Regions from separate parts of the Streptomyces sp. NPDC090741 genome, predicted to be linked through region 1. Evidence: predicted binding sites of a transcription regulator. Region 1 holds the regulator's gene; the other holds the start of a gene.
The links. The regulator HrcA, encoded in region 1, represses chaperone genes, less so after heat shock. The targets are predictions, from matches to a motif close to TTNGCACTCNGNNNNNCNGAGTGCNAA.
Positions count from the first base shown of each region.

Region 2: groL (chaperonin GroEL) is a predicted target of HrcA. The motif match lies at 2,231-2,257, and genes of this name have one in related genera.

Region 1 covers NZ_JBIVXF010000005.1:381,742-387,264, reverse strand. The annotation lists gene ACIQU4_RS16770 (AMP-dependent synthetase/ligase) at 1-209, shown strand, start outside; gene hemW (radical SAM family heme chaperone HemW) at 300-1,532, shown strand; gene ACIQU4_RS16760 (Uma2 family endonuclease) at 1,545-1,910, shown strand; gene ACIQU4_RS16755 (DUF3097 domain-containing protein) at 1,917-2,717, opposite strand; gene ACIQU4_RS16750 (MBL fold metallo-hydrolase) at 2,746-3,471, opposite strand; gene hrcA (heat-inducible transcriptional repressor HrcA) at 3,627-4,643, shown strand; gene dnaJ (molecular chaperone DnaJ) at 4,644-5,523, shown strand, end outside.
Region 2 covers NZ_JBIVXF010000004.1:430,972-436,494, forward strand. The annotation lists gene ACIQU4_RS14115 (hypothetical protein) at 1-368, shown strand, start outside; gene groL (chaperonin GroEL) at 450-2,072, opposite strand; gene ACIQU4_RS14125 (cold-shock protein) at 2,418-2,621, opposite strand; gene ACIQU4_RS14130 (MoaD/ThiS family protein) at 3,005-3,283, opposite strand; gene thrC (threonine synthase) at 3,324-4,598, opposite strand; SAM riboswitch class I at 4,616-4,765, opposite strand; gene ACIQU4_RS14140 (glucosyl-3-phosphoglycerate synthase) at 4,962-5,523, shown strand, end outside.

The sequences.
Region 1 (5,523 bases):
AGACGAACCGGCTGATCGAGACGTACGTCCAGACCCTGAACGAGGGCCTGCAGCGCTGGCAGACGATCAAGAAGTTCCGGATCCTGCCCCGCGACCTCGACGTGGAGCACGGCGACCTCACGCCCAGCCTCAAGCTGAAGCGGCCGGCCGTCGAGCGTGAGTTCAAGCACCTGATCGACGAGATGTACGAGGGCTCGCGCGAGGCGTAGCGCGGCGGCGGGCGGCAGCGGGCGGTACGAGGGGCCCGGGGGCGGCGGCGAGCGGCCGGGCCCCCGGCCCGGGTGCGGGACAATGGGGGCATGCCTTCCGCACTGCCCGACGGTGAACCCATGCCCGAAGACGGCTCGCTGCCGTCGCATGCCCTGGCGGGTGCCGGGGACCGGCCGCTCGGGTTCTACCTGCACGTCCCGTACTGCGCCACGCGGTGCGGGTACTGCGACTTCAACACGTACACCGCGACCGAGCTGCGCGGCACCGGCGGCGTGCTCGCCTCCCGGGAGAACTACGCCGACACCCTGATCGACGAGGTCCGCCTCGCCCGCAAGGTGCTCGGCGACGACCCGCGCGCCGTACGGACCGTGTTCGTGGGCGGCGGAACGCCGACGCTGCTGCCGGCGGCCGACCTCGTACGGATGCTCGCGGCGATCCGGGACGAGTTCGGGCTGGCGGAGGACGCCGAGGTCACCACGGAGGCCAATCCGGAGTCGGTGAACCCGGAGTACCTGGCGGAGCTGCGGGCCGGGGGCTTCAACCGGGTCTCCTTCGGCATGCAGAGCGCGAAGCAGCACGTGCTGAAGGTGCTCGACCGTACGCACACGCCGGGCCGGCCGGAGGCGTGCGTCGCGGAGGCGCGGGCTGCGGGCTTCGAGCACGTGAACCTGGACCTGATCTACGGGACGCCGGGGGAGACCGACGAGGACTGGCGCGCCTCCCTGGCCGCCGCCCTCGGGGCCGGCCCGGACCACATCAGCGCGTACGCGCTGATCGTGGAGGAGGGCACCCAGCTGGCCCGGCGGATCCGCCGGGGCGAGGTCCCGATGACGGACGACGACGTGCACGCCGACCGGTACCTGATCGCGGACTCGGTGATGGCCGGGGCCGGGTACTCCTGGTACGAGGTCTCGAACTGGGCCACCTCGGAGGCGGGCCGCTGCCTGCACAACGAGCTGTACTGGCGCGGGGCCGACTGGTGGGGCGCGGGCCCCGGAGCCCACTCGCACGTGGGCGGGGTCCGCTGGTGGAACGTGAAGCACCCGGGCGCCTACGCCGCCGCCCTCGCGGAGGGCCGCTCCCCGGGCGCGGGCCGCGAGCTCCTCTCCGAGGAGGACCGCCGGGTGGAGCGGATCCTGCTGGAGCTGCGCCTGGTGGACGGCGTCCCGCTGTCCCTGCTGGCCCCGGCCGGCCTCGCGGCCTCCCGCCGCGCCCTGTCCGACGGCCTCCTGGAGGCCGCCCCGTACGAGGCGGGCCGCGCGGTCCTGACCCTGCGCGGGCGTCTGCTGGCCGACGCGGTGGTCCGCGACCTGGTGGACTGACCACTCCGAGGAGTGAATCGATGCGGATACGGGCAGGTGCGGCCTAGCCTGTTCGTAGTCTTCTGTCGTATACCCGGCGACAGAAGTGGAGGGCACGCAGATGACCGCTGTGGACGATCGCCGGATGACCGAGTACTTCGAGAGACCAGCAAGCTGCGTGACTACGTGACGAAGCGCTCCATCTACGCGGCGGGTGGCATTCCCACGTATCTGATCATCGACCCCTTCCAGGCCAGGTGCGTGGTGCTCACCGAACCTTTCGGCACTGGAGAGGAAGCCGACTACCGGACCGAGCGGACCAGCAAGTTCGGCGAGCCGGTGCCGCTTGACGCCCTCGGCCTCACGCTCGACACCATGGAGTTCGGCACCCTGCCGTAGCCCGGGTCAGGGCGCCGTGACGAAGTCGATCAGCTCCTCCACCCGGCCCAGCAGGACCGGCTCCAGGTCCTTGTAGGACCGCACGCGGGACAGGATGTGCTGCCAGGCGGCCCCGGTGTTCTCCGGCCAGCCCAGCGCCCTGCAGACGCCCGTCTTCCAGTCCTGGCCCGGCGGGATCACCGGCCACGCGGCGATGCCCAGCGCGGACGGCTTCACCGCCTGCCAGACGTCCACGTACGGGTGGCCGACGATCAGGACGTCCGACGACGTCACCGACGCCGCGATACGGGACTCCTTCGAGCCCGGGACCAGGTGGTCCACCAGGATCCCCAGGCGGGCGTCCGGGGCCGGGGCGAAGTCCGCGACCACCGCGGGGAGGTCGTCGATGCCCTCCAGGTACTCCACCACCACGCCCTCGATCCGCAGGTCGTCGCCCCAGACCCGCTCCACCAGCTCGGCGTCGTGCCGGCCCTCGACGTAGATCCGCCCGGCGCGCGCCACACGGGCGCGCGCCCCGGGGACCGCCACCGAGCCCGACGCCGTGCGCAAGGGCGCCGCAGGGGCCCGTGAGGGGCGGGTCAGGGTCACCACGGCGCCCTCCAGCAGGAAGCCCCGCGGCTCCAGCGGGAACACCCGCCGCTTGCCGAAGCGGTCCTCCAGGGTCACCGTGCCCGCCTCGCAGGCCACCACCGCGCCGCAGAAGTCCGTACCCGCCACCTCGACCACCAGGTCGGCGTCCGCCGGTACCTCCGGCACCGGCTTGGGGCGCTTCCACTGCGGGGTCAGGTCGGGGGAGTACTCGCGCATCCGGCCGAGCGTAGGAGAGAGCGCGGGCTCACGGGCCCGACACGCCGAACCGCCGTGCCAGTGTGTCGCGTTGCTCACGGACGAAGCCCGCGGAGACCACCGCTCCGTGACCCGGCACGTACAGAGCGTCGTCCCCGCCCAGTGACAGCAGCCGGTCCAGCGCCGCCGGCCACTGCGCCGGCACCGCGTCGCTGCCCGCCTGCGGTTCGCCCGACTCCTCGACGAGGTCCCCGCAGAACACCGTCTCGCGCTCTCCGGGGACGAACACCGCCAGGTCGTGCCGGGTGTGCCCGGGCCCGACGTTGGCCAGCAGCACCTGCACCCCGCCCAGCTCCAGCGTCCATTCGCCCGACACGGAGTGCCTCGGCACCACCAGCCGGTCCACCGCCTCGGCGGCCTCGGCCTCCGCCAGCCCCTGCAGGACCGCACTGACGCGCAGCTCCTCCCGGCCGGTCGACAGCTCCGAGTCCAGCCCGACCGCCCCGTACACCTCGGCCCCGGCGAACGCCGCCACGCCCAGTACGTGATCGAAATGGCCGTGCGTGAATGCGATATGCGTCACGCCCCGCCCCGTCAGCCGCTCCGCCTCGGCCCGCAGCTGCGCGCCTTCGCGTACGCACGATCCGGGATCGATCAGGAGGACCGACTCGTCCCCCACCACCAGTCCCACCGTGCAGTCCCACACCGGGAGTCGACGCCGTCCGGTCCGCCCGGTCAGCCGCTCCCAGCCTGCCTCTTCCCAACGCACGTCCATGCCGCGACGCTACCCTGGCGGGCCGCCCTTGCCAGGGCCTGACTACCCGGCCGTACACTGGCCGGGGGATCTCTGGCACTCGAACGCCTGGAGTGCCAACGAAGCCGATGAAACCGCCCATGACGAGCGCCGACGACCAGCAGGAGGTGTGCGCGATGCTCAGCGAACGCAGACTCGAGGTGCTGCGCGCCATCGTCCAGGACTACGTCGGGACGGAGGAGCCGGTCGGCTCCAAGGCGCTCACCGAGCGGCACCGGCTCGGCGTCTCACCCGCCACCGTGCGCAACGACATGGCCGTGCTGGAGGACGAGGGCTACATCGCCCAGCCCCACACCAGCGCCGGCCGGATCCCCACGGACAAGGGCTACCGGCTCTTCGTCGACAAGCTGGCGGGGGTCAAACCGCTGTCGACGCCCGAGCGCCGGGCCATCCAGAACTTCCTCGACGGCGCCGTCGACCTCGACGACGTCGTCGGCCGCACCGTGCGGCTGCTCGCACAGCTCACCCGGCAGGTCGCCGTCGTCCAGTACCCGAGCCTGACCCGGTCCACGGTCCGGCACGTCGAGCTGCTGTCGCTGGCTCCGGCCCGGCTGATGCTCGTGCTGATCACCGACACGGGCCGGGTCGAGCAGCGGCTCGTCGACTGCCAGACGCCGTTCGGCGAGACCTCGCTCGCCGATCTGCGGGCCCGGCTCAACAGCCGGGTCGTCGGCCGCCGGTTCACCGACGTGCCGCAGCTCGTGCAGGATCTGCCGGAGTCCTTCGACCCGGAGGACCGCAGCACGGTGTCGACCGTGCTCTCCACCCTGCTGGAGACACTGGTCGAGGAGGCCGAGGAGCGGCTGATGATCGGCGGAACCGCCAATCTCACGCGCTTCGGACACGATTTTCCCCTGACGATCAGGCCGGTGCTCGAAGCGCTGGAGGAGCAGGTCGTGCTCCTCAAGCTGCTGGGCGAGGCCAACGAGTCGGGAATGGCCGTACGGATCGGGCATGAGAATGCCTACGAGGGACTGAACTCCACGTCCGTCGTCTCCGTCGGCTACGGTTCGGGCGGCGAGACTGTCGCCAAACTCGGCGTGGTCGGACCGACCCGCATGGACTACCCCGGAACGATGGGAGCGGTACGCGCAGTGGCACGTTACGTCGGACAGATCCTGGCGGAGTCGTAAGTGGCCACGGACTACTACGCCGTTCTCGGCGTGCGCCGCGACGCATCGCAGGACGAGATCAAGAAGGCCTTCCGCCGCCTCGCGCGTGAACTCCACCCGGATGTGAATCCGGACCCGAAGACGCAGGAGCGCTTCAAGGAGATCAACGCGGCGTACGAGGTGCTCTCGGACCCGCAGAAGAAGCAGGTCTACGACCTCGGTGGCGACCCGCTGTCCTCCTCGGGCGGCGGTGGCGGCGCGGGCGGCTTCGGTGCGGGCGGCTTCGGCAACTTCTCCGACATCATGGACGCCTTCTTCGGCCAGGCCTCGCAGCGCGGCCCGCGCTCGCGGACCCGCCGCGGCCAGGACGCCATGATCCGCCTCGACCTGGAACTGGACGAGGCCGCCTTCGGCACCACCAAGGACATCCAGGTCGACACGGCCGTCGTCTGCACCACCTGCTCCGGCGAGGGCGCCGCCCCCGGCACCTCGGCGCAGACGTGTGACATGTGCCGTGGCCGCGGTGAGGTCTCGCAGGTCACCCGGTCCTTCCTGGGCCAGGTCATGACCTCGCGCCCCTGCCCCCAGTGCCAGGGCTTCGGCACCGTGGTCCCGACCCCGTGCCCCGAGTGCGCGGGCGACGGACGGGTGCGCTCCCGCCGCAGCCTCACGGTCAAGATCCCGGCCGGCGTCGAGAACGGCACCAGGATCCAGCTCGCGGGCGAGGGCGAGGTCGGCCCCGGCGGCGGCCCCGCCGGCGACCTGTACGTGGAGATCCACGAGCTGTCGCACCCGACCTTCCAGCGGCGCGGGGACGACCTGCACTGCACGGTGACCCTCCCCATGACGGCCGCGGCCCTGGGCACCAAGTGCCCGCTGGAGACCCTGGACGGCATGGAGG
Region 2 (5,523 bases), on a different contig from region 1:
AGGACCTCCTGCGCACCGTCGAGGAGATGGACACACCGGACGGGTTCAAGGCCGAGCTCATCCGAGGGAAGATCATCGTTTCGCTCTGGCCCGAGCTGCGCTACTCCCGCCCCATGCGCGCGCTGCGCCTACAGCTGGAGTCCCACGCTCAGGACGGTCACATCGTGGAGACCGCACCCTTCCTCTTCCGGTTCTCGGCAGCGGAGCGCGCCTACGGGCCCGACCTCTTCGTGGCGGACGAATCGGCCTTCGAGGGCGAGGGCCGGCACGCGGACGGAGCGGCGCTGTCGCTGGTCGGGGAGTTCACGTCCGTCTGCAGATCCCCGAGCCCTTCGACTTCTCCCTCGGCACCACCGGCTTCCAGATGACGGGAAACGCCCGAGGGCGGCACCCCCCTGTACGGGGAGTGCCGCCCTCGGTCGAAGAACAGCCGATCAGCCAGGGGCCGATCAGAAGTCCATGTCACCGCCCGGCATGCCGCCGCCCGCGGGGGCACCGGCCTTCTCGGGCTTGTCGGCGATGACGGCCTCGGTGGTGAGGAAGAGGGCCGCGATCGACGCCGCGTTCTGCAGCGCGGAGCGGGTGACCTTCGCCGGGTCGATGATGCCCTCGGCGATCATGTCCACGTACTCGCCGGTCGCGGCGTTCAGGCCCCAGCCGACGGTCAGGTTGCGGACCTTCTCCACGACGACGCCACCCTCGAGACCACCGTTGACGGCGATCTGCTTGAGCGGGGCCTCCAGGGCGAGCTTCACGGCGTTGGCGCCGGTCGCCTCGTCACCCGACAGGTCGAGCTTCTCGAAGACCGAGGAAGCCTGGAGCAGGGCCACGCCACCACCGGCGACGATGCCCTCCTCGACGGCCGCCTTCGCGTTGCGAACGGCGTCCTCGATGCGGTGCTTGCGCTCCTTGAGCTCCACCTCGGTCGCGGCGCCGGCCTTGATGACGGCCACGCCGCCGGCCAGCTTCGCGAGGCGCTCCTGGAGCTTCTCGCGGTCGTAGTCCGAGTCGGAGTTCTCGATCTCGGCGCGGATCTGGTTGACGCGACCCTGAACCTGGTCGCTGTCGCCCGAACCGTCGACGATCGTGGTCTCGTCCTTGGTGATGACGACCTTGCGGGCGCGGCCGAGCAGGTCCAGGCCCGCGTTCTCGAGCTTGAGGCCGACCTCCTCGGAGACGACCGTGCCGCCCGTGAGGATGGCGATGTCGCCGAGCATGGCCTTGCGGCGGTCACCGAAGCCCGGGGCCTTGACGGCGACGGAGCGGAAGGTGCCGCGGATCTTGTTGACGACCAGGGTCGACAGGGCCTCGCCCTCGACGTCCTCGGCGATGATCAGCAGCGGCTTGCCGGACTGCATGACCTTCTCAAGGAGCGGCAGCAGGTCCTTGACCGAGCCGATCTTCGAGTTGACGATCAGGATGTACGGGTCGTCGAGCGACGCCTCCATACGCTCCATGTCGGTGGCGAAGTACGCCGAGATGTAGCCCTTGTCGAAGCGCATGCCCTCGGTGAGCTCAAGCTCCAGACCGAAGGTCTGGGACTCCTCGACGGTGATGACGCCTTCCTTGCCGACCTTGTCCATGGCCTCGGCGATGAGCTCGCCGATCTGGGTGTCGGCGGCGGAGATGGAGGCCGTGGAAGCGATCTGCTCCTTGGTCTCGACATCCTTGGCCTGCGCCAGCAGGGCGGCGGAGACGGCCTCGACGGCCTTCTCGATGCCGCGCTTGAGGGCCATCGGGTTGGCGCCGGCGGCCACGTTGCGCAGGCCCTCGCGGACGAGCGCCTGGGCGAGCACGGTGGCGGTGGTCGTACCGTCGCCCGCGACGTCGTCCGTCTTCTTGGCGACTTCCTTGACCAGCTCGGCGCCGATCTTCTCGTACGGGTCCTCGAGCTCGATCTCCTTGGCGATGGAGACACCATCGTTGGTGATCGTGGGGGCGCCCCACTTCTTCTCAAGGACGACGTTGCGACCCTTGGGGCCAAGGGTGACCTTGACGGCGTCGGCGAGCTGGTTCATCCCGCGCTCGAGACCGCGCCGGGCCTCCTCGTCGAACGCAATGATCTTGGCCATCTGAAGTGGTCCTCCAGGACTGGGGTTCCCCCTGCACGTCGGTACGAGGGGAGGGTTGGATTGCTCCGGACCGCGCCCGCGCCCGCGACGGACGGCCTGCGTGCCCGGCGGTTCCTTCCCGCCGGACCGTGCGGGCCTCACCGACCCGGTCCTGTGTAGTAGCACTCTCACCAGGAGAGTGCTAACGCCAATGATTAGCACTCGACCCCTCCGAGTGCAAGCGGCTTCGGGCGCACGGCCCGGCCGCCGCCCGGCGCGGAGGCCGGACATGCGTCGAGGGTCCACATCCCTCCTCCAGGATGTGGACCCTCGTACGTAATGCGTCGCTGGTCGATCGCGCCGGGGCTAGACGGCGAGCTTGACCATGTCCGCCTGCGGACCCTTCTGGCCCTGCGAGATCTCGAACTCGACCCGCTGACCCTCTTCAAGGGTGCGGTACCCGTCCATCTGGATGGCGCTGTAGTGGACGAACACATCCGCACCACCGTCGACCGCGATGAAGCCGTAGCCCTTCTCCGCGTTGAACCACTTGACGGTGCCCTGAGCCATGCCTAACTCCCCTATTACTGGCCCTTGCGCAGGACCGCACTTCGCGGTCCCGGGTCAGAACTTGCGCCGGAACGCCTCGACCGGGGCTGAATGTATCCGCACCGCTGCTGTCTGCAACAGGTCAATCCGACGAGAATTCTGGACACGGGGATACATTGAAATAGAGTGAAAAGTTGGCATATTCCCGGGCAACTCGGACCCGGCATATCTCGCCAAAGCCCCATACCGCACTTGCACATTGACTCAATGTCAACCATCACGCGACCCGCTCATATGCGGCGGGCAAGAACGGCGGAGGGGACTTCCCCAACTCTACCGCGCCCAACCAAGCAGAATTACCCCCTCCGCTTTTACCGGAGGGGGTAATTCTGGGCTTTCGCGTGTTAGCAGCCGCCGGCGACGGCGGGAATGATCGAGACGCCCGCGCCGTCCGGCGTCACCGCGTCCAGACCGCCCTCGAAGCGCACGTCGTCGTCGTTGACGTAGACGTTCACGAAGCGGCGCAGCTTGCCCTGGTCGTCCAGGACGCGGGCGGCGATGCCCGGGTGGCTCACTTCCAGGGAGGCGATGACCTCGGAGAGGGTCGCGCCCTCGGCGGAGACCTCGGCCTGGCCGCCGGTGTAGGTGCGCAGGATGGTGGGGATGCGGACGTTGACGCTCATGGCGCTACCGCCTTTCCGGGTGCGAGGGGGAGATCGGGGATCAGGCCAGGCCGGCGGCGCGGAACGCGTCCAGGCTCGGGCGGATGGTGGCGGTCTGCCCGCTGTCCGCAGCCACCGCCTCCAGGGTCTTGAGGCCGTCACCGGTGTTGAGGACCACCGTGGTCAGCGCCGGGTCGAGCTGCCCGTTCTCGATGAGCTTCTTGGTCACGCCGACGGTCACGCCGCCCGCGGTCTCGGCGAAGATGCCCTCGGTCTGCGCGAGGATCTTGATGGCCTCGACGACCTGCTCGTCGGTGACGTCCTCGACGTAGCCGCCCGTACGGCGGGCGATGTCCAGGACGTACGGGCCGTCGGCCGGGTTGCCGATGGCGAGCGACTTGGCGATGGTGTTCGGCTTCTGCGGGCGGACCACGTCGTGGCCGGCCTTGAAGGCGGTGGAGACCGGGGAGCAGCCCTCGGCCTGCGCGCCGAAGATCTTGTACGGCTTGTCCTCGACGAGCCCGAGCTTGATCAGCTCCTGCAGACCCTTGTCGATCTTCGTCAGCTGCGAGCCGGACGCGATCGGGATCACGATCTGGTCGGGCAGCTGCCAGCCGAGCTGCTCGCAGATCTCGTACGCCAGGGTCTTGGAGCCCTCGCCGTAGTACGGACGCAGGTTGACGTTGACGAAGCCCCAGCCCTCGCCGAGCGGGTCGCCGATGAGCTCGGAGCAGAAGCGGTTGACGTCGTCGTAGTTGCCCTCGATGCCGATGAGGTCGCCGCCGTACACACCGGCCATGACGACCTTGCCCTGCTCCAGGTCGTGCGGGATGAACACGCAGGAGCGGAAGCCGGCCCGGGCGGCCGCGGCGCCGACGGCGCCGGCCAGGTTGCCGGTGGAGGAGCAGGACAGGGTGGTGAATCCGAAGGCGCGGGCGGCCTCGACGGCGATGGCCACGACGCGGTCCTTGAAGGAGTGCGTCGGGTTGCCGGAGTCGTCCTTGACGTACAGCTTGCCCGTGACGCCGAGCTCCTTGGCCAGGTTGGCCGCGTCCACGAGCTTGGTGAAGCCGGGGTTCAGGCTGGGCTTGGAGGCCACGTCCGCGGGGACGGGCAGCAGCGGGGCGTAGCGCCAGATGTTGTTCGGGCCGGCCTCGATCGCGGCGCGCAGCGCCTCGGGGTCTGCGGTGGGAAGGTCGTAGGCGACTTCCAGCGGACCGAAGCACTCGACGCAGGCGAAGATGGGTCCGAGTTCGAATCGGGTACCGCACTCACGACACGAGAGGCCGGTGGCAGGTCCGAGATCGACAGAGGTGGCAACAGTCTGTGCAGCCATGATGGCGAGGCCCTTTCTCCTCATCTTCCCCATGGCGCACTTCGCCATGAGACGGAATTGGCACCTTCCCTAGCCGGGGACCTCGCTGCCGCAAGCAAGCGCGAGAACCGACTGGAGGGTTGCCGGGGCTTCAACGGGCCGTGTCCCTCTGCCCCTCTGGATGAGCGGTATGGCACCGGGCCGCGCGCTCTGCGGCGCGTCCGGGCGTTTGTACGCGGGGACCCCCGGCATGCGGTGGTCCTTCGCGTTGTTCAAGACTGTAACTGAAGGTCCGGGCGGTTGAGACAGCCGTCCGAACCGCGAGATGGATCACTTTTCGGCCGAAACCGCCGAGGAGCGAGCGACGACCAGGGAGTGCTGAACGTGCTGGAAGAGGTGGAGCGCTGGTTCGCGGACCGCTCCTGGTCCGCGGCCGACCGACCGCTCGACCAGCTGCTTTCCGCCAAGCGGGCGGCGGGCACCACGGTCAGCGTCGTCCTGCCCGCGCTCGACGAGGAGGAGACGGTCGGCGCGATCGTCGAGGTGATCCGGCGCGATCTGATCGACGGGCTTCCGCTGCCGCTGGTCGACGAACTGGTCGTGATCGACTCGGGCTCCACCGACCGGACCGCCGAGGTGGCCGCCAAGGCCGGCGCCCGGGTGGTGCACCGCGACGACATCCTGCCGCGGATCCCGGCCGTGCACGGCAAGGGCGAGGTGCTGTGGCGCTCGCTGCTGGCGACCACCGGGGACGTCGTCTGCTTCGTGGACGCGGACCTGCGGGACTTCTCCTCCGCCTTCGTGTCCGGAACCGTGGGCCCGCTGCTGACCGAGCCCGACGTGCAGTTCGTCAAGGCGATGTACGACCGCCCGCTCGGGGACGCTCCGGGCCAGGGCGGCCGGGTCACCGAGCTGGTCGCCCGTCCGCTCCTCAATCTCCACTGGC